Regions from separate parts of the Arthrobacter sp. AL05 genome, predicted to be linked through region 2. Evidence: riboswitches for the same ligand, from Rfam matches in the RefSeq annotation. Region 2 holds a riboswitch; each other region holds the start of a gene.
The links. A riboswitch is a leader RNA that binds a small molecule or an ion and turns the genes downstream of it on or off. The one in region 2 is predicted to bind S-adenosylmethionine.
Positions count from the first base shown of each region.

Region 1 (7,271 bases), on a different contig from region 2:
ACGCCGAAGCAGCGGTACCTGACCATGCAGCAGCGTTTTGGGCGCACCGTCCGGAACCAGCTCACCTGCGGCCTGCACGTCCACACCCTTGTGGAGTCTCCGGAAGAGGGTGTGGCAGTGATGGACCGGATCCGCGACAAACTTGCTGTGCTGATTGCCCTGAGCGCAAATTCGCCCTACTGGAACGGTGCTGAGACAGGATTCGAAAGCTACCGCACCCAGGCTTGGAACCGCTGGCCGGGATCGGGCCCCACCATGATCTTCGGCAGCCTTCCGGTCTACCGCCGCGTCGTAAACCGTCTGGTGGAAAGCGGCGTCCTGATGGATGAAGGAATGGTCTACTTCGACTCGAGGCTGTGCCGGCACTATCCCACATTGGAGGTCCGGGTCGCAGACGTTTGCCTGCGGGCCGAGGACGCCGCGCTGATCGCCGTGCTGGTGCGTGCGCTTGTGGAGTCCGCGTCCCGGGAATGGCACGACGGCGTTGATCCCGCCCCGGTGCCGACGCTGCTGCTGCGGATGGCCGCCTGGCAGGCCAGCAACTGCGGACTGCGCGGGCAGCTGCTGGACTTCGGGACCTTCGTCCCAGCCCCGGCTGCCGAAGTGGTCCACGCCCTGGTGGACTTCGTAGCGCCCGTGCTGGTGGATCAGGGCGAGCTGGACTTGGTGCGCCATGGTGTTAGCCGGATGCTCGCCGAGGGCACCGGGTCGCAGCTGCAAAGGGAACCGTTCGACGCCGGCGGCCTGTCCGCCGTCGTTGAACGCGCCGTCGCGGCGACCGTGCCGGGACCGGACACCGGGGAACCCGCCGACGGGAGCACAACGCTGGGCCCGGTCCGGCGGCGCTGAGTGTGCAGTTCACGGCAGTTCTCCGCCAAGGCATCGCCGCTATCTGCCAACTCAAGCACCGCAAACGGCGCTAGCAAGATTTGAGCGCCTGCCCGAGGTCGCGGATCAGGTCCGCAATATCCTCGAGTCCCACCGAGAGGCGCACCACGCCGTCACTGAGCCCGATCGACGCACGGCCCTCCGGCCCCATAGCGCGGTGCGTCGTGGTGGCGGGATGGGTGATCAGCGACTTCGAATCGCCGAGGTTGTTGGAGATATCGATGATCCGCAGCCCGTCCAGCAGCGCGAACGCAGCCTCCTTCGCCGAATGCCCGGCGGACGCGGCGAGCTCGAAGGTCAGCACGGTGCCGCCGGCTTTCATCTGCCGGGCGGCCAGCTGATGCTGCGGGTGGGACTGCAGCAGCGGGTACTTGACCCAGCTGACCGCGGGTTGCTCCTCAAGCCACTCGGCCAGCCGCAGCGCGGAGGCACAGGAGTGGTTCACCCGCAGGGCCATCGTCTCCAGGCCCTTGGTCAGCACCCATGCGTTGAAGGCCGAGAGTGCCGGGCCGGTATGGCGCATCAGCTGCTTGACCGGGCCCTCGATGAAATCCCTGGTGCCCAGGATCGCGCCGCCAAGGACGCGACCCTGGCCGTCGATGTGCTTGGTGCCGGAGTAGACGATCACGTCCGCGCCGAGCTCCCCGCAGCGCTGCAGCAGGGGAGTGGCAAAGACATTATCGACGACGACCGTCGCCCCGGCCGCGTGCGCCATTTCGCTCACTGCCGCGATATCCACGATTTCCTGCATTGGGTTCGAGGGCGACTCGAAGAAGACAGCAGTGGTGGGTTTGGCGAGCGCCTCGCGCCACTGCACCAGGTCCGGGCCGTCAACGAAGACCGTCTCGACGCCCCAGCGGGGCAGGATCTCGTTCAGGATCACAAAGCATGAGCCGAACAGCGATCGGGCCGCCACCACCCTGTCGCCGGCGGCCAACAGGGCACCCAGGGCAGTAAAGACAGCGGACATGCCCGACGCCGTGGCAAAGCAGGCCTCGGTGCCTTCGAGCAGCCGGAGCCGCTCCTGGAACGTCGCCACAGAGGGATTGCCGTAGCGGGAGTAGACGAAACGCTCGTCGTGGCCGGCGAAGGCGCGTTCCGCGGCGGCCGCCGATTCGTAGACGAAGCCGGAGTTCAGGAAGACCGGTTCTGACGTCTCCTGAAATCCGGTGCGGTCGAGTCCGCCGCGGACGGCCTGGGTGTCCGCGCTCCAGTCGGCGGCATCAGGGTTGAATGTCACTTAGTGTCTTCCGAGATTGGTGGGGAGGCCGCGGTTTTTCCAGCCGTTGACAGTGCGTTGGCCCTCGCCGTCGGGTTCGCCCTCAAAGCCCTCAAGGATGTTAAAGGAGGTAAAACCGTCCTCGGTGGCGACGATTGCGGCCGCGACGGAGCGCGCGCCCGAGCGGCACAGGAACAACAATTCGGTGCCGCCGGCTTCGGGGGCCTGTTGTCTCAGTTGCGCCAGAAACTGCGAATTGGGGATGCCGCCGGCGAGGCTCCACTGGATGAAGAGCGGATCATTCTCCGTCGCTTTGGTGTCCGGAATTCCGGCGCTGGCCCATTCACCCTCGGTGCGGACGTCCACCAGGATGGCGCCGTCCCCGAGCTTGGACCAGGCCTCCTGCGGGCTGAGGTCCCCGGCGTAGCTCACGCGTGGCCCCCGCCGTCGAAGTCGAGATCGTCCACGGCGCTGGCGACGGCCGCATCGGCGTTGGCGATCGCCGCCGGCAGCACAAGTGCCTGGGCCACGACGACGTTGCTGCCGTTGAACGTGACAGCCGGGCCGCCGTGCAGAACGTAGCCCTCGGTGAGGGCGGCCGATACACGCTCGCAGAAGGCGCGGTCATCGGCTCCGGTGAACAGACGGTACAGCAGTTTCTGCTCGGCGGCACCGGCGACTGAGGGGGACGGGGCCGGGGCTTTGTTCGCTGCTGTCCGGGGGACAGCAGCGGTGGACGCGTCAGGCATGACGGATCTCCTTCTTTCACGCTTGCAGCTCGAATGGTCGATATGCCGAGTACTCACCTGAGGCACCCCGCCGCGGAAGGGAGGGTTGCCGACCGGCCAGTCAGGGCTTGGCGCCGGTTCTCATTACTCCCAAAGAACGTAACACCTGTGACGCCGGACCGCACGGCGGCGGCCGTCATGTTAAGGAGCGGGGTGGAAACGGAGGTTTGTTCATAAGCCATTCGCCAGCGGTCATGCCAGCGTCCCCATCCACGTACTCGGGGGATTGCACACAGGTACAAACCCCCGGGGCCTCGAATTTGAACCGGGGAGGCTTTCGGGTAGTTCCTACTCGGGACTTTTGGCAGTCGGCGCGACTTTACTGAAGGACCAGCGCCACGGAAGTCGCCAGGCCCTAAAACGCCATCCGAGGATCGCTCAGTTTTGCGGCCGGCTCTGATGATCCAGCCAGTTAGGCCGGTGCGGCGCCGTCGACTGCCGGGCCTTTAACAAGGGAAGGGGACTGCTATGGCCGCGATATATGTTCTACTCATTATTCTCCTGAGCACGGCCTTGGCCGCTGTTATCAGCACACCCGGCCGCCAGGTAACGGAAGGGTTGATTCCGAACCGGCCCTCCGGTGCGGACGCCGGCGGCGATGGCCGGGTCCGGGCTGCCAGGACGGCACAGCGGTGAGGCCGCGCGTATTGGTCACCGGCGCCTGCGGCCCTGCGGGCCAGGCCATCGCGGCCCAACTGAAAGCGCGCGACATTCCTGTCCTCGGGACGGACATCCTCGAGCTGCCGGACGGGGCAGGATTCACGGTGTTCCCCGTCCCGCACGCGACGGACGCGGAACGGGTATCAGCACTTCGGCGACTGGTTAGCCAGGAAGGCATCAATCTTGTCATTCCCACGGTCAGCGAGGAACTGCCGCAGCTCGCCGCGTTCCGGGCGGCGTTCGGAGCGGACGTACGTGTGATGATCGGCGATCCGGGCCCGGTGGCGTTGGCCCATGACAAGCTCTTTACGGCCTGGCAACTACATGCAGCGGGCGTTCCCGTGCCCCGGTTCGGCGTGCCCAGCGACTTCGCCGGTGCGGACGCTGCAATGGCCGCCCTGGGCGGACCGGTCGTCGTCTCACCCCGGGCGTCCCGAGGCGGCCGGGTCGTGACAGTCGTCGATGGCCGCACGGAAATGGACTGGCAGCGACTGCCGGACAGCCGCATCGTCCAGGAATTCATCCCCGGAAACGAGTACCGGCCCATGGTTTTCGGAACACCGGCGCACAACGGTGCCGCGCCATTTGCGGTTGTTGTGGCGAAGGTTGGGCCGGCGGACCGCATCGTTGGCAACGCCGTGACCACTCGCCGGGCCGAGGCGGGCGAAGCGATCGACGTGGGCAACGTGGCGATGGCTGCGGTCCGCGCGCTGGGCCTCACGGGGCCTGTGGAGGTGGACGTTCGTCGACGCGCCGACGGGACACCCGTGGTTCTGGCGGTGAACGCCCGCTTCGGATCGAACAGCGGACTCGCGCCTGAGCTGCTCGATGCGGTGCTGGCGTCCTTTATCCTGCCCTCCTTCAACCCGGCGTCGTTCCGGCACTGCATGGGGCCGTTCGCCGATGCCATGGGTTGAAATGAACGTCACCGCAGCGCTCCCGGCGGCCCAGTTCCCGCTCGTCCTCCTCGGGCTGCCGGTCCTGTTGTTCGGGCTGGTGAAACTGCTCGTTGTGCCGCTTGCCGTCTGGTTCGAACTTCGGAGCGCCCATCGCCGACGCCGCGAAGTCCCCACGATGTTCGATGCGTGGCCCCGTGTGTCGATAATTGTCCCGGCATTCAACGAGGCAGCCGCTATTGAGAACTGCGTCCGATCGATTCAGCGCACCCGCTACGACCGGTACGAGCTGATCCTGGTGGATGACGGTTCAACGGACTGCACCGCCACGATTATGGCGGCTCTCGCTGCCAGGGATCCCCGGATTAAGGTTCTGGCGCAGGCCAACGCCGGCAAGGCGGCGGCCTTGAACTTCGGGATCCGCAACGCCGCCGGCGAGATCCTGATGTTTATCGATGCGGACGTCATTCTTTCCCGGCACACCGTCGGGATGATGCTCCGCGGATTTGACGACGAGCGAACCGGCGCGGTCTGTGGTGATGGCCGGCCGGTGAAGGTCAAAGGGGTCCAGGGCCGGGTGCTAACCTTCACCGGCCACATCGGCGGCGGCCTGGTCCGGCGCGCCCTGGCGGTAGTCGGCTGTATACCCACCGACGTGGGTGCCATCGGCGCCTTCCCGCGCAGTGTGCTCGAACACGTGGGACTGTTCCGGCAGGACACGGTGAGCGAAGACCTGGAACTGGCCTGGCGGGTTCACAAGGCAGGCTACCGGGTGGTATTCGCCCCGAGGGCTGTTGTCCTGGCGGAGTCTCCCTTGACCGTTGGCGGCCTCTGGCGCCGACGGGTCCGCAGGTACCTCGGCCTGTTGCAGACCATGGCCTTGCACAAAGATCTGATCGGCAATCTCCGGTACGGCCCGTTCGGAACGCAGCTGGTGTTCCACGCCATTACCGTGGTGGTCCTTCCTGCGCTTCAGATCCCGTTGCTCCTCGGCGTGGCCGTCCTCCTTGCGGCCGGCTACCGCCCGCCGGCCGGCGTCGACTGGGTGGTCCTGGCCTGGTTGGGCCTGCTTGTGTCTTTGGTCCTGCCGGTGTGCGCGCTGGGCGCCAACCGGGCGTGGAAAGACTTGCGGCATGTATGGGCGCTGCCGCTGATGCCGTTTTATTCGTTGTTTACGAGCCTGGCCGTGATCGCCGCACTGGTCCAGGAAGTCCGGGAGAGGGTACTCCGCCGGAACAATCCCGTCCGAACGGGATCCGGTACCGCCGGCGCCCAGCGGCCACGCGCGCAGCTCAGGGCCTGAAAGCTGCCCCGATCACTGTGCCTACCCGATGGTGGCGTACAGCGTGTTGAGCTCCGCGGTGAGTTGCTTGCGCTGTTCCGGGGTGCCGATTTCCCTGCTGTCGATGTGGTTGACGGGCGCCAGCAGCCGGATGCTCGAGATGAGCCACACGGCGTCGGCGTCGTAGAGGTCGCGGGGCTCAAGCGGTCCGTAGCCCAGCTCCCAGCCGGCGGCCTTCGCCGCGGTAAACAGGGCACCCTGCGAGGTGCCGGGCAGGATCCCGCTGTCGAGCTGCGGGGTTATGAGCCGCCGGAGGGTCCGCACGCCGCCGGCACCGTCGTCGGCGGTTTCCAGATGGGCAAGCAGGACAGTCGACGTCGGGCCCTCCAGGACCTTGCCGTCCGCGGAGGTGAAGATAACGTCGTCGGCACCCTGGGCATGCGCGTAGCGCAGCGCGGCCATGTTGACGGCGTAGGAGAGCGTCTTGGCGCCCATGAGCAGCCAGGGCGCCCGTTCAGCGACTTCACTGTCATAGCCGCGGTCCAGCAGGATGACGTCGATCCCGGTCTCGCGTTGGCGTCGGCCGATGGCGCCGGGGACGGAGGCCTGGACCCAGCAGGTTGGCCCGGCGGCGCCTTCAACGCCCCGGGTCACGAGCAGTTTAACAACGAGTTCGTCGTCCGCTGAGTCTCCGGCGCCGGGTACGTGCTGGCCCCGGTACTCGCTGATGGCCGTCGTGATCGCCCGGCGCCAGCGATCCTCCGCCGGGAGGTCAAGCTCCAGCAACCCGGCGGAACCGGCCAGCCGATTCAGGTGCGCCTGAAGCTTCCGTGGCTGCCCGCCAACGGCCAGCAGCGACTCGAAAACACCGTCGCCGCGGGTGGCCCCCTGGTCCGTCGCCATCAATTGCGGCTTCGTGGCATCGGCCACCCGGCCGCCGTCGAACGCGGAATCCAGGAAGACCAGCACCGGGGCCGGGCCGGGAACACCGGCAGGAGAATTCATGACTTTAGCTTAGCGCCGCGGACCACGGGATAGGATTTGACGGTTGCCCGTTCCGGAAAGGTTCCGCGGGTCTGGAACTTGAGGGGTTCACCTGTGCTGTGGCCATTTTCGCTGGCGGAGACACTCCCGCCCTGGATGCTGCTGATCCTGTCCGTCGTGGACCTGGGGATCCGGGTGCTGGCACTGGGCATCATCCCCGGAAACCGACGTCCCACCACGGCCATGGCCTGGCTCCTGATCATCTTTTTTGTCCCCGCACTGGGCTTGGTCCTGTTCCTGCTTTTTGGCAACTTCAGGCTGTCCCGCAGGCGCCGTGCGCAGCAGGACGCCGTGAATACCCGGGTACGGGCCGGCACCGCCGATCTGGCGATGCAGGAAAGCCGGTACAGCGGCCCGGAATGGGTGGCCTCCGCAGCGGAGCTGAACCAAACCCTCGGTTCACTGCCGATGGTGGACGGCAACCAGGTGGAGCTCCTGCCCGGCTACCCGGACTCGATCAAGGCGATGGCAGCGGCCGTCCGTCAAGCAGAGTC
Region 1 covers NZ_JASBRC010000001.1:463,994-471,264, reverse strand. The annotation lists gene QK287_RS02220 (glutamate--cysteine ligase) at 1-849, shown strand, start outside; gene QK287_RS02215 (O-succinylhomoserine sulfhydrylase) at 920-2,128, opposite strand; gene QK287_RS02210 (rhodanese-like domain-containing protein) at 2,129-2,539, opposite strand; gene QK287_RS02205 (DUF1737 domain-containing protein) at 2,536-2,856, opposite strand; SAM riboswitch class IV at 2,870-2,984, opposite strand; gene QK287_RS02200 (ATP-grasp domain-containing protein) at 3,528-4,472, shown strand; gene QK287_RS02195 (glycosyltransferase family 2 protein) at 4,474-5,754, shown strand; gene QK287_RS02190 (aminodeoxychorismate lyase) at 5,776-6,738, opposite strand; gene cls (cardiolipin synthase) at 6,874-7,271, shown strand, end outside.
Region 1: another riboswitch for S-adenosylmethionine. It lies ahead of QK287_RS02205 (DUF1737 domain-containing protein); the one in region 2 lies ahead of QK287_RS03575 (homoserine O-acetyltransferase).

Region 2 (7,271 bases):
GAAACCCGTCAGATCCATGCCGGCCAGGAGCCCGACAGCGCCACCGGCGCCCGCTCGCTGCCGATTTACCAGACGACGTCGTTTGTGTTCCCCAGCGCCGAGAGTGCCGCGAACCGCTTTGCCCTGGCGGAGCTGGCCCCCATTTACACCAGGATCGGCAACCCCACCCAGGATGCCGTGGAGCAGCGGGTTGCCAGCCTGGAAGGCGGACTCGCGGCTCTGCTGCTGAGCTCCGGACAGGCGGCGGAGACCCTGGCCATCCTGAATGTCGCCGAAGCCGGAGACCACGTGGTGGCAAGTCCCAGCCTTTACGGCGGTACTTACAACCTGCTGGCGCACACACTGAAGAAGTTTGGCATTTCCGTGACCTTCGTGGCGGACCCGGACAACCTGGCACAGTGGCGTGACGCCGTGCAGCCCAATACCAAGCTCTTTTTTGGCGAAGTGGTCTCCAACCCGCGCCAGGACGTGCTGGATCTTGAGGGCATCTCCCAGGTGGCCCACGCGGCCGGTGTCCCGCTGATCGTAGACAACACCCTCTCCACGCCGTACCTTATCCGGCCGATCGAGTGGGGTGCGGACATTGTGGTGCATTCGGCCACCAAGTACCTCGGCGGCCATGGAACGGCGATCGCGGGCGTGATAGTGGACTCGGGCAATTTCGACTTCGGCAAGGACCCGGAACGGTTCCCCGGCTTCAACACCCCGGATCCCAGCTACAACGGGCTGGTCTACGCCCGGGACCTCGGCGTGGACGGTGCCCTCGGCGCGAACCTCTCCTATATCCTCAAGGCGCGCGTGCAGTTGTTGCGCGACCTGGGCTCTGCGGTGTCCCCGTTCAACGCCTTCCTTATCGCCCAAGGCATCGAGACCCTTAGCCTGCGGATGGAGCGGCACGTTGCCAACGCCGGCCGGGTCGCCGAATGGCTGGAGGCCAGGGACGACGTCGAATCCGTCGCCTATGCCGGCCTGCCGTCCAGCCCTTGGTTCGAGCGCGGCCGCAAGTACGGACCGAAGGGGACCGGCGCCGTTGTCTCCTTTAACATCGCCGGCGGAGGCGAGGCCGGCAAGAGCTTTGTGGACGCCCTTGAATTGCACTCGCACGTCGCCAATATCGGCGATGTGCGCTCGCTGGTCATTCACCCGGCGTCGACGACACACAGCCAACTCTCGCCGGAGCAGCAGGTCGTTGCCGGGGTGAACCCCGGCCTGGTGCGGCTCTCCGTCGGCCTGGAGCACATCGACGACATCCTCGCCGACCTGGATGCCGGTTTCCGCGCCGCCAAGACCGTCTGACCAACCGTTCCCCGGGGGGGGAAGTCACACGGGCGTCACATTCTTCGCCACCGGGCGGCCGCATTTCGTACACTCAGGGGAGGTCATGAGTGCCAGCGACAGCCCCGGCTTGCTGGCCGGCAACCCTCCATTTGCGGCGGGGTGCCCCGGGTGAAGACCTGGCCTGCCGGTGAGCTGCCGGCGGGCAAGCGCGAAGTTAGGTCCTCACATGACGATTGCCGCCACCCGCCAGGGTGAATCCGCAAGCAAGACCTCCCATTCCCATGCCCCGGACCCCGGCGGCAGCGTCGCCGCGGACGGCGCGGCTGTACCGGACGGAACCGTCCGGTACCTCCGGATCGGTGACCTGGTTCTCGAATCCGGCGCCCGGCTGCCGGACGCCACCCTCGGCTACGAAACATGGGGGACCCTCAACGCCGAACGCTCCAATGCCGTGCTGATCGAGCACGCGTTGACGGGGGACACCCACGTCACGCGCGGCGCCAGTGCGGAGCCGGGCTGGTGGGAGCAGCTCGCGGGCCCGGGCGCCCCGGTGGACACGGGGAAGTACTTTGTCGTTTCGATCAATATCCTGGGCGGCTGCTACGGCTCCACCGGACCCTCGTCGACGGCACCCGACGGGAAGCCCTGGGGCTCACGGTTCCCGCTGGTCACGCTGCGCGATACCACCGACGCCGAGGCCCGGCTCGCGGACGCGCTGGGAATCCGGAGCTGGTACGCCGTGCTCGGCGGTTCCCTGGGCGGGGCGCGTGCCCTCGAATGGGCCGTCAGCTACCCGGACCGGGTCCGGCGCTGCGGGGTTATTTCAATCGGAGCCAGCAGCACCGCCGAGCAGATTGCCTTCGCCCAGGCGCAAACACTCGCCATCCGGCAGGACCCCAACTTCAACGGCGGGGATTACTACGGCGGTCCCGGGCCGGAGGCGGGACTGGCCCTGGCCCGGCGGATAGCGCATATCACCTACCGTTCGGCCGCAGAGCTGGATGGACGGTTCGGCCGGAACGCCCAGGACTCCGAGGCTCCGCTGCGTGCCGGGTCACTCGCCGGGCGCGGGCGTTACCAGGTGGAGAGCTACCTGGACCACCAGGGCAACAAGCTGGTCCGCCGCTTCGATGCGAACAGCTACATCGCCATCACCGAGGCGCTGATGAGCCATGACGTCTGCCGGGGCCGCGGCGCGCTGACGGAGGCGCTCGCCCCTGCGACGGCGGCTTTCCTTGTGGCGGCCGTCGACTCGGACCGGTTGTACTTCCCGGACCAGTCCCGGGCGCTCGCGGCTGCCCTGCCGGGCAACGTTGCGGTGCACACCATCGAGGCGCCCATCGGCCACGACGGCTTCCTGACTGAGATTGGGCAGCTCAACACCCAGCTCCGACAGCACTTCTTCGGGTAGTCCAGCAGCCAAAAGCCGCCGCGGGTGTGCACTTTTGCAGATGCGCTCTGCACTAATGGCCGTTGAGGCCCGGGCCGGAACCGGACATACTCGTGGGGAATGGCGCCGCGTGTCTCACCTCACAGGCGCTCTCCTCCCAATGGTCCACGAGGCGTCGAAGACGATGCCAAAGGAGTCGAAATGAGCACGGAAAACGCGGCCGCACGGCGCGCAGAAGAGCCCGACGTCAAGACGTCCGGCCTCAAAAAAGTAGTCGCGGCCTCCATGGCCGGCACTGTCGTCGAGTGGTACGAGTTTTTCCTCTACGCCTCCGCGGCGACCCTCGTCTTCGGCAAGACCTTCTTCCCCAACTCCGGCTCGGAGCTGGACGGTATCATCGCGGCTTTCCTCACCTATGCAGTTGGCTTCGTTGCCCGCCCCATCGGCGGCATCGTGTTTGGGCACTTCGGCGACAAGTTCGGCCGCAAGCAGCTGCTCCAGCTCAGCATCATCCTGGTCGGAGTTGCCACCTTCCTGATGGGCTGCCTGCCGACCTTCCAGCAGATCGGCTACTGGGCTCCGGCCCTCCTGGTGTTCCTGCGGTTCGCCCAGGGCTTCGCCGTCGGCGGTGAATGGGGCGGCGCAGTCCTCCTCGTCGCGGAGCACAGCCCGAACAAATCCCGCGGCTTCTGGGCCAGCTGGCCGCAGTCCGCAGTTCCGCTGGGCAACCTGCTGGCCACTGCGGTGCTGTTCATCCTCTCCTCGACGCTGTCCTCCGCGGACTTCCTCAGCTGGGGCTGGCGCGTGGCCTTCTGGCTCTCCGCGGTGATTGTGCTGATCGGCTACTACATCCGGACCAAGGTCACCGACGCCCCCATCTTCCTGGAGGCCCAGAAGGAAGTCACCGTCGAGAAGAAGGGCTACGGCGTGGGCGAAGTCTTCCGCCGGTACCCGCGCGGTGTGTTCACCGCCATGGGCCTGCGCTTCGCGGAGAATATCCTCTACTACCTGGTCGTCACCTTCTCGATCACGTACCTGAAGGTGGTTGTCCAGACTGACACCTCACGGATCCTGCTGCTGCTGCTCGTCGCACACGCTGTCCACTTCGCCGTGGTTCCGATGGTCGGCCGCCTGTCGGACCGCCTCGGCCGCAAACCGGTCTACATGGCCGGCGCCGTCCTGGGCGGCACCTGGGGCTTCTTCGCCTTCCCGATGATGGACACCAAAAACGACATCATCATCCTTGCTGCCATCACCATCGGCTTGCTCTTCCACGCACTGATGTATGCCGGCCAGCCGGCAATTATGGCCGAGATGTTCCCGACCCGGATGCGCTACTCGGGTGTCTCGCTCGGCTACCAGGTCACCTCGATCGTGGCCGGATCGATGGCTCCGATCATCGCCGCCTCGCTGCTGAGCACGTTCAAGTCCTCCACCCCGGTGGCCATCTACCTGCTCGGTGCCTGCCTGGTCACGATGGTGGCGGTGTACTTCCTCAAGGAAACCCGCGGCATCTCGCTCCACGACGTCGACGCCGCCGACGCCCGGGGCACCGCCGACCTCCTCGCCGCGGGCAAGAACTAACAGGCAGGAAGTAACTGCAAGAAGTACCTGCAACAAAATACCTGCAACGAAATAGCAGCAACAACAATGGCCCTTGTCCCCGCGGTGCGGGGACAAGGGCCGTTGTTGTTGGCCGCCGGGCTCAGCCCAGCAGGACATCCTGGCGCTCGGAGATCTCGGTCCGGACGGCCGCCAGGACGGCCTGCACCGGCGCGGAGCGCAACGATTCCGCGCGGGCCACCGCCCAGATCGGAAGTTGGCGCTGGAAGTCCGCCGGCAGGACCGGCACAAAGCCGGGGTCGCCGACCGCCAGGAAGTTCGGCAACAGCCCGATGCCCGCACCCCGGCGGACCGCCTCCAGCTGGGCAAAGATGCTGGTGGCCTGGAAGCTGGACCGCGGGACGGGAAGCTGGGTGGAACGGTGGCCAAGTTCGGCGACCTGCAGCGCCGATTCGACGTAGGACACAAAACCATGCTGCCGGACGTCGTCGAGCGTCACCGGAAGTCCGCGGTCCCGGGCGTACTGCGGGCTGGCGTACAGCCGGAGAAAGTAGTTGGCCAGGAAAATGGGCTGCGCATTGCTGACGTCGAGGTTGCCGACCACCACCTCCAGGTCCACGCCGGAGCGGTTCCGGCTGACCTTGCGCGTGGCGCTGAGCATTTCAACGTTCAGCAGCGGATGCTGACGTTGCATCCGGACAAGCGCCGGTGCAACGAATTCTGCCCCGAAGCCGTCGGGTGTGCTGACCCGGACCAGGCCCGAGAGTACGTCTTCGGACTGCGCGATGCGGTTTGTGAGCGCACCGAGGGTGCCCTCGATCGCTTCGGCGGCGGCCACGGCCTCGTTGCCAAGGTCCGTCAGTTCCCAGCCGTGCGGACTCCGCTCCAGGGTGCGCCCGCCCAGCTGTTTGTCCAGCGCCAGGATGCGGCGGGAGATGGTTGTGTGGGTTGTGCCGAGGGTCTCTGCCACCGCGTTGAACCGGCCCAGCCGGGCCACCGTCAGCAGGATCAGCAGATCGTCCGGGCTCGGCAGCCGCCGCACATCCATGGGTCTCCCTCGCAACTAAGCATGTGCATCCGTGCACATAGCATCTGTGGTTTTTTCCCTTGATTGCACTGTAGCAGGGGTGTGATGCTTAACACTGAGCATCCGGCCACTGCCGGAACCCGGGCGCTGCGTTTGACGGCGCGCACGGGATGACCCAAAGCAAAGGAGCTTATGCCATGGCAGTTATCGCCTGGATCGGACTGGGGAACATGGGCGGGTCCATGTCCGTGAACCTCGCCGCGGCCGGCCACAACGTCCGCGGTTTCGACCTCAACCCTGAGGCCGTTGCCACCGCCGCCGCAGGCGGTGTCAAGCCCGCCGGAACCGTCGCCGAGGCGGTTGACGGCGCCGACGTTGTGTTCACCATGCTTCCCAAGGGCGAACATGCCCGCGCCGTGTACCTGGGCGAAGACGGCGTGCTGGCCCACGCCGACACCAAGACCCTGCTGGTGGACTCCTCCACGATCGACATCGCCTCGGCCCAGGCCCTGCACGACGCCGCCGCTGCGGCTGGCTTCCGCTTTGTCGACGCGCCCGTCTCCGGCGGCATGAGCGGCGCGAAGGCCGCCACGTTGACGTTTATGATCGGCGGGGAGGCCGGCGCGGTGGCCGACGCCACCGAATACATCAAGCCGATGGCGGCGAACATCATCCCCACCGGCGGCGCCACCACCGGCCAGGCCGCCAAAATCTGCAACAACCTGATGCTCTTTATCAACCTCGCCTCCACGGCCGAGGGCGCGGTGCTCGCGGACCGTCTGGGCCTGGACAAGCAGGTCTTCTGGGACATCGCCTCCGTCTCCTCCGGCGACAGCTGGGCGCTGCGGACCTGGTACCCGGTGGCCGGCGTTGTGCCCACCGCCGCCTCGAACAACGACTTTGCGCCGACGTTCACCGCCGAGCTCGCCAACAAGGACATCGGCCTGGCCATCAGCGCTGCCCGCGACACCGGCACGCCGCTGGAGATCGGCGAGCACGTCCAGCAGCTTTTCCAGCGGCTCATCGACGGCGGCCAGTCCGGCACGGACTGCTCCGCAATCGTCAAGCTGGTTGATGGCTCGTTCGAGTCCGCCAAGCAGCCCTAAACCTTTTAGAAAGAGATCCTCCCCATGGAACGCATTCCGCACTTCATCAACGGCGCCCTGATCTCCGATGCCGAGCGCTACGGCCCCGTCTTTAACCCGGCCACCGGCGAGCAGGAAAAGGAGGTCGCCCTGGCCTCTGCCGGCCGCGTCCAGGAAGCCGTTGAAGCCGCCCGCGCCGCGCTGCCGGGCTGGCGCGCCACAAGCCTCGCCAAGCGCACCACCATCTTCTTTAAGGTCCGCGAACTGCTGTTGGCCCGCCGGCCTGAACTGGCTGCCCTGCTGACCAGTGAACACGGCAAGGTCCTCTCCGATGCCGAGGGCGAAATCACCCGCGGCCTGGAGAACATCGAATTCGCCACCGGGCTCTCCCACGCGCTCAAGGGCGAACGTTCCGAACAGGTCGCCGGCGGCGTCGACGTTCACTCGGTGCGCCAGCCGGTCGGCGTCGTCGCCTGCATCACGCCGTTCAACTTCCCGGCCATGGTGCCGCTGTGGATGATCGGCAGCGCCCTGGCCTGCGGAAACACTGTGCTGCTTAAGCCCAGCGAAAAGGATCCGTCATCCGCGGTCTTCATCGCCCAGGTCTTCGCCGAGGCCGGCCTGCCCGCCGGTGTGTTGAACGTTGTGCACGGCGACAAGGAAGCCGTCGACGTCCTGCTCGAACACCCGGACGTCAAGGCCATCAGCTTTGTCGGTTCGACGCCGATCGCCCAGTCCATCTACAGGCGTGCCGCCGACCACGGCAAGCGTGTGCAGGCCCTGGGCGGCGCCAAGAACCACATGGTGGTCCTCCCCGACGCGGACCTGGCAATGGCCGCCGACGCCGCCGTCTCGGCCGCCTACGGTTCCGCCGGGGAACGTTGTATGGCCGTCAGCGTCCTGGTCGCCGTCGGGAACATTGCCGACG
Region 2 covers NZ_JASBRC010000002.1:292,258-299,528, forward strand. The annotation lists gene QK287_RS03570 (bifunctional o-acetylhomoserine/o-acetylserine sulfhydrylase) at 1-1,296, shown strand, start outside; SAM riboswitch class IV at 1,378-1,493, shown strand; gene QK287_RS03575 (homoserine O-acetyltransferase) at 1,505-2,689, shown strand; gene QK287_RS03580 (MFS transporter) at 2,870-4,252, shown strand; gene QK287_RS03585 (LysR family transcriptional regulator) at 4,374-5,279, opposite strand; gene mmsB (3-hydroxyisobutyrate dehydrogenase) at 5,456-6,364, shown strand; gene QK287_RS03595 (CoA-acylating methylmalonate-semialdehyde dehydrogenase) at 6,389-7,271, shown strand, end outside.

Region 3 (7,271 bases), on a different contig from region 2:
TCCAGCCCGTCGTTCCGGGCCGATCTGACTCCCGCTGAACCTACATCCAGCCCTAAACCAGGGCCTGAAATCTGCTATTGACAACCCCGCCCGGCGGGCAAATATTCCACAAAAGTGCAAGACTAGAACCGGTTCTCCCGCTTCATTCCCGCGGTCCGCCCACCCAGGAGGAATTTCATGTCGTTTGTCCGCTTTCTCGCCCGGCCCATGCTGGCGTCCAGTTTCGTCCTTGCCGGGCTGGACAAGCTCAAGAACGCGGATGACACCGCCACGCAGCTCTCACCCCTGCTGCGCCGCGCGGCGGAGTCCCTGCCGTTCCAGACCAGCGAAAAAGTCCTCGCCCGGGTCATCGGCGGCACCCAGGTCGGGGCCGGCCTTATGTTTGCCCTCGGCAAGTCGGCACGTCTGGCCGCAAGCATCCTGGCTGTCATCTCGGCGCTCAACAGCTACGTCGAATGGCGCAGCGCGGACATCACCTCCACTGAGGGCCGCAACGCCCGCCGCAAGCAGCTGCTCAAGAACGTCTCACTGACCGGCGGCGTCCTGCTGGCCGCAGTCGACACGGACGGCCGTCCCAGCCTGGCCTGGCGGGCTGAGCACCTTGCGGCCGATGTCCGGAAGAGCACCGGCAAACAGATGAAAAAAGCCGACAAGGCCGTACGCAAAGCCGTAGACCACACCGTCGGAGCCTAAAGCAGCAATGACCGGCACCACCCCCACAGCAGCCGCACACCCCCTGCCGGCGAACGCTGCCGCACTCTGGCCGGCGCCCTTCGCCGGACACCCGGTGGACGCAACAGTCACCGTTCCCGGGTCCAAGTCCCTGACCAACCGCTATCTCGTGCTGGCCGCCCTCGCGGACGGGCCCTCACGGCTCCGGGCTCCGCTGCACTCCCGGGACTCCGCCCTGATGATCGCGGCGCTGCGGCAACTCGGGGCCCGGATCACGGAAGTGCCCGGCGACGGCGATTTCGGCCCGGACCTGGCCATCACGCCCATCAGCCAGGCGGCAGCCGGGGGGACGGGAGTGGTGGACTGCGGGCTGGCGGGGACGGTTATGCGGTTCGTGCCGCCCCTCGCGGCCCTGCGCCCGGGGCTGACGCTGTTCGACGGAGATCCGCACGCGCGCGAGCGCCCAATGGGCCCCATCATCGAAGCCCTCACCGGGCTGGGCGTCAGGGTCAGCGCGCCCGACGGAGGCCCGGCATCCTCGCTGCCGTTCACCGTCGACGGCGCGGCCGCCGTGCGCGGCGGCCACCTCGTTATTGACGCCAGCGCGTCCTCGCAGTTTGTGTCCGCACTGCTCCTGGCCGGGTCCCGGTTTGTGGACGGACTGCACCTCGAACACCAGAGCCACGAACACCCAGGGATGCCCGTTCCCAGCCTTGACCACATCACCATGACCGTCGCCGTGCTGCGCGGAGCCGGGGTAGCCGTTGACGATTCCCGCCCAAACCACTGGGTTGTCTCGCCCGGACCCATCCGGGCCTTTGACGTCAGGATCGAACAGGACCTTTCCAACGCCGGTCCGTTCCTGGCGGCGGCCCTGGCCACCCGAGGCACCGTCCGCATCCCGAACTGGCCGGCCCCGACGACGCAGGTCGGCGATATGTGGCGCAGCGTGCTAGCGGAGATGGGGGCCACCGTGTCGCTCACCGACGGTACCCTGACCGTCACCGGCGGCCCGGAGCTCACCGGCGGGAACTTTCACGAGACCAGCGAACTTGCCCCCACTGTCGCCGCACTCTGCGCGCTAGCCAGCGGTCCCTCCCGGCTCAGTGGCATCGCCCACCTCCGCGGGCACGAAACGGACCGGCTGGCCGCCCTTGTGGCGGAGATCAACCGGCTCGGCGGAGACGCGGAGGAGACCTCTGATGGCCTCATCATCCGGCCCGCCCCGCTGCACGGCGGCGTCGTCCGCAGCTACGCCGACCACCGTATGGCCACGGCCGGCGCCATCCTCGGCCTGGCCGTAGCGGGCGTCGTTGTCGAGGATATTGGGACCACGGCTAAGACCATGCCCGACTTTCCGCAACTGTGGGAGTCCATGCTTGGCCTCAGCGCAGGAAACACGCCTCCCGCAGGGGCCTCCCCGGCAGAGAAGGACGCCTCCGGTGGCACGCAGCACTGATTCCTGGGACGAATCCGACGCCCGGATCCGCCCCAACAAAAAAGGCACCCGGCCCCGCACCAAGGACCGGCCCAGCCACGACGATGCCGTGACCGGGCGGATCATTACCGTTGACCGCGGACGCTACACCGCCGTCGTCGCCGAAGGCACGGGGGCAGAACGGAAGATCATCGCCGCCCGCGCCCGCGAACTGCGCCGCAACCCGGTAGTGGCCGGCGACTTCGTTTCGTTGGTCGGCGACGTCAGCGGCGAGCCCGACACCCTGGCCCGGCTGGTCAGGATCCAGGACCGCAGGACCCTGCTGCGGCGCAGCGCCGACGACACGGACCCGATCGAGCGGGCCGTCGTCGCCAACGCCGACCAGTTGGTGATCGTGGTGGCGGCCGCCAATCCCGAGCCGCGGACCGGATTTATCGACCGCGCCCTGGTGGCCGCGTACGACGCCGGGATCGATCCGCTGCTGCTTGTCACCAAAGCCGACGTCAAGGATCCTGCCGAGCTCCTCGCCAACTACCAGCACCTTGCTTTCCCGGTGATTATTTCCAAGACGGCGGACTCCGCCGCCTCGGGCATCGATGCCCGCTCCGATGACGGGCTCTCCGCCCGGCTGGACAAGGACGCCGTCGCACAGCTGCGCGCCTACCTCGACGGGAAGGTCACCGTGATGCTGGGCCATTCCGGCGTCGGCAAGTCCACCATGGTTAACGCCCTCACCGGCGCCGAACGCGCCACCGGCGGTGTCAACGCCGTGACCGGGCGCGGCCGCCACACCTCATCCTCCGCGCTGGCCCTCAAAGTCAACGATGCGCCGGCGGGGAGCTGGATCATCGACACCCCGGGCATCCGCTCCTTCGGGCTCGCGCATGTGGACCCGGACCGGATCCTACGGTCCTTCCCCGACCTCGAGCCCGGCACCGACGACTGCGAACGGGGCTGCAAGCACGATTCCAGCGCCGTCAACTGCGGCGTGGACGCCTGGGTGGCCTCCGGCCAGGCAGGAGAATCCGGTCCGGCCAGGCTCGCCTCACTGCGCCGTTTGCTCGGGACAGACCCGCGGTTGGAAGCCCAGGACGTTAAGGAACTGGGCACCGTCTCCTAGCAGGCCGCGGCGCCTACCGCTTCCCTGCCCGCTTTGACGGTAGTTTGGAAGCATGAGTCAACCCGCTTCGAGCTACAACGACGACCTGCGCCTTGCCCATGTCCTGGCAGATTCCGTAGATGCCCAGACCATGAGCCGCTTCAAGGCGCTCGACCTTCGGATCGAGACGAAGCCGGACCTGACGCCGGTCACTGACGCCGATAAATCCGCCGAGGAGGCCATCCGTGGCCAGCTGTCGCGGTCCCGGCCCCGCGACGCCGTGCTCGGGGAGGAGTTCGGCAGTTCCGGCCACGGCTCCCGCCGCTGGATCATCGACCCGATTGACGGGACCAAAAACTTCGTCCGCGGCGTCCCGGTCTGGGCGACGCTGATCGCCCTCGTCGATGAGGGCGAGCCGGTGGTCGGCGTTGTCAGTGCCCCGGCGCTGGGAAAGCGCTGGTGGGCGGCAAAAGGCGCCGGTGCGTACATGGGCCGTTCACTGGCGGCCGCAACCCGGCTGAAGGTCTCCAACGTCGCGAGCCTGCCGGATGCCTCGCTGTCATATTCCAGCCTGGGAGGTTGGAAGCAGCGCGGCAACCTTGACGAGTTCCTGGGGCTCACCGAAGAGGTGTGGCGGACCCGCGCCTACGGCGACTTCTGGTCCTACTGCCTGGTGGCGGAAGGTGCCGTTGATATCGCCTGCGAACCCGAACTCAACCTCTACGACATGGCCGCGCTGGTTCCGATCGTCACCGAGGCCGGCGGCCGCTTTACCTCCCTCGAAGGAGAAGACGGTCCCTTCGGCGGCAACGCCCTCGCGACCAACTCCATTCTGCACTCCGAAGTCCTCAAGCGTCTGAACCCCGGGCTGGACGACCTGCTGTAAGCGCGTCCGGCGCCGTTCGGCAGCTTCGGTACCGGCCCGTCACAAAGGACTTCACAATCCTGCCCTGCCTTTTCCACGGAAGCCGGCATGGCCTAGGCTCGAACCAGGTCACGAGTGCCAGCGCTAAACCCCGGTTTGCTGGCCGGCAACCCTCCATTCGCGGCGGGGTGCCCCGGGTGACGACCTGGCCGGTCCGGAACGGACCCGGCAAGCGCGGATCCCCGGTGCGTGGGGTCCTTTTCGAGCGAGGCCCCATGACGACTGCCACCATTCCTGCCGGCGCCGAGGTTCAGGCCAAGACCGGTCCGGCACATCCCGATCCGCGGTTCGCCGTTGCCCGCCGGCCGCTGGCCGCGGTGACCGGCGCCGAGATCCAGGCGCCTCTCATCCAGGGCGGACATGTCCGCTACGCCAACCTGGACTACGGTGCCTCGGCTCCGGCGCTGTCCGTGGTCTCGGCCTACCTCAACGAGATCCTGCCGTTCTACGCCAGCGTCCACCGCGGCGCCGGCTATGCCTCCCAGATCAGCACCTCGGTCTACGAGAACGCCCGCGGGATTGTCCGCGACTTCGTTGGCGGCCGGCCGGACGATGCGGTGATCTTCACCAGGAACACCACCGATTCGCTGAACCTGCTGGCCGGCTGCCTGCCGGTCGTCGACGGCGAGCATACCGGCGAGGTGCTCTACCTCGACATTGAACACCATGCCAACCTCCTGCCCTGGCAGCGGGTACCCCACCGCAGCGTCATTGCCGCCCCCACCCTCGCGGCCACCCTGGAGCTGCTCCGCCAGGAACTCGCCCACGGCGGCGTCAGCCTGCTTGCCGTGACCGGGGCCTCCAACGTCACCGGCGAGATCCTGCCAATCCGCGACCTGGCAGCGCTGGCGCACGACTACGGCGCCCGGATCGTCGTCGACGCCGCCCAGTTGGCCCCGCACCGGCGGATCAACGTCTCCACGGACGACCTCGACTACATCGCCTTCTCGGGGCACAAGCTCTACGCACCCTTCGGTGCCGGCGTCCTGATCGGGCGTCCCGACTGGCTCGACGCCGGCATCCCGCACCTCGCGGGCGGCGGGGCCGTCCAGGACGCCCGGATCGATGCTGTCAGCTGGACCACGGGACCCGCCCGGCATGAGGGCGGATCCCCGAACGTGCTCGGCGCCGCCACCCTGGCCCGGGCCGCGCAAATCATCGCCGGGCTGGACGCGGACCAGTGGCACGCGCACGAGAACGCCATCCGGTCCTTCCTGGTGGAAGGCCTCGCCCGGATCGACGGTGTGACGGTCCACCAGATCTTCTCCGACAGCGGTACCTTCGACGCGGCTGCAGGGCCGGGGGCGGGCACCGGGTCACAAACCCCTCCCGGCGCCGGCACCATCGGCGTCGTCAACTTCTCGGTGGAAGGCTACGACGCGGGCCTGGTGGCAGCCTACCTGTCCGCCGAGCACGGTATGGGGCTGCGCGACGGCAGGTTTTGCGCGCATCCGCTGCTCCGGCGGCTTGGCCTGCCCTCGGGGTCGCTGCGGGCAAGCTTCGGTTTGGGCTCCAGGCTTGATGACGCCCAGCGGCTGCTCACCGGAGTCCGGGAGCTGCTCGGGAACGGCCTCGGCTGGGACTACGTGGTGGACGCAGGCCGCTGGGTACCGTCCAACGACACCCGCAGCTACCCGCACTGGGCCCCCAACACCCCCGGCACGGCCGGGGCGGCGCCCTGCACGCTGGACTAACGGCCGCCGGTGCGGCGCCGCGGGCTCCGGCGGCAGACGCGGCCCCTGCAAACGCGGCCCCTGCAAACGCGGCCCCTGCACGGTGCGGTAAATTCACAAGGTACGTACCCGGACCTGCCGAAGGAGATCAAACGTGGCACGCGGCGGACCCAAGCTGCCCCAGGGGCGGCGCCAGGAGCTGGGGCACAGCTTTCAGGACGGCGGGGAACACTACGACCGCGTCCGGCCCGGGTATCCCGAGGAATCCGCTGACTGGCTGATCCCCGGCGGCGCAGCGGATGCCGCGGACCTCGGCGCCGGAACCGGGAAATTCACGGCGCTGCTGGTCGGGCGCGGCCTGCGCACGGCGGCAGTGGACCCCTCCGCGGACATGCTGGAACAGCTGCGCCGGGCACTTCCCGGGGTCACCGCCGTCGAGGGTACCGCGGAGCGGACGGGGCTGCCCGACAGTGCTTTCGACGTGGTGACAGTCGCCCAGGCCTGGCACTGGTGCGATCCGCTCCTGGCCAGCACGGAAATCGCCAGGATCCTCCGCCCGCACGGTGTCCTGGGGCTGATCTGGAACCAGCTGGACACGTCTGTTCCCTGGGTGCACCGGCTCTCGCGCATTATGCATGCCGGAGACGTGCACAAACCGCACTTCACACCGCCGCTGGGACCTGAATTTACGGGACTGGAGAGCCATCTCACCCGGTGGGAAGATCCGGTGCGCGGCGCAGACATCCTGGCGCTGGCGAAGTCCCGCAGCTACTACCTGGCGGCCGGCCAGGCCACCCGCACCAAGGTGCTTGGCAACCTCGACTGGTATCTGCACGAGCACCTGGGCCATCAGGGCGATGAAGTGATCCCGCTCCCCTACCTGACACAGAGCTGGCGGGCCGTGCGGTCCTGACACCGGCGAAAAGGTCCTTTTGATCCCGTCGACGTTGCCGCGGACCGCCACCGTGGCTTAGGGTTTCGGTATGCCTAATAATTATTTATAGGCGTTCGCAAACTTCGGCGCAGGCATCCACCCGCCGTTGCCGCCCGCGTCGACGGCGACGCACCTAGCAGGGGAGCCCAGTGCTGGACGTAACAGGACACGACGGCGCGGGACCGGCGACGGCCGCCCGGCCGAAACCGGCCGGGCGCCGGGCCATGATCGGCCTGCTGGGGCCGGCATTTGTTGCCGCGATCGCCTACGTGGACCCCGGCAACGTGGCGGCCAACCTCACCGCCGGAGCGCAATACGGCTACTTGCTCGTCTGGGTCCTGGTGGCAGCCAACATCATGGCCGTGCTTGTGCAATACCAGTCCGCCAAACTCGGGCTTGTCACCGGTAAAAGCCTGCCGGAGATTCTTGGTGAGCGGTTGAAGCCGTTCTGGCGCCGGGCGTTTTGGGTGCAGGCCGAGATCGTGGCTGCTGCCACGGACCTTGCCGAGGTGGTGGGCGGGGCAATCGCG
Region 3 covers NZ_JASBRC010000011.1:86,761-94,031, forward strand. The annotation lists gene QK287_RS13880 (DoxX family protein) at 178-693, shown strand; gene aroA (3-phosphoshikimate 1-carboxyvinyltransferase) at 701-2,131, shown strand; gene QK287_RS13890 (ribosome small subunit-dependent GTPase A) at 2,115-3,230, shown strand; gene hisN (histidinol-phosphatase) at 3,283-4,095, shown strand; SAM riboswitch class IV at 4,202-4,315, shown strand; gene QK287_RS13900 (aminotransferase class V-fold PLP-dependent enzyme) at 4,350-5,828, shown strand; gene QK287_RS13905 (class I SAM-dependent methyltransferase) at 5,962-6,720, shown strand; gene QK287_RS13910 (Nramp family divalent metal transporter) at 6,891-7,271, shown strand, end outside.
Region 3: another riboswitch for S-adenosylmethionine. It lies ahead of QK287_RS13900 (aminotransferase class V-fold PLP-dependent enzyme); the one in region 2 lies ahead of QK287_RS03575 (homoserine O-acetyltransferase).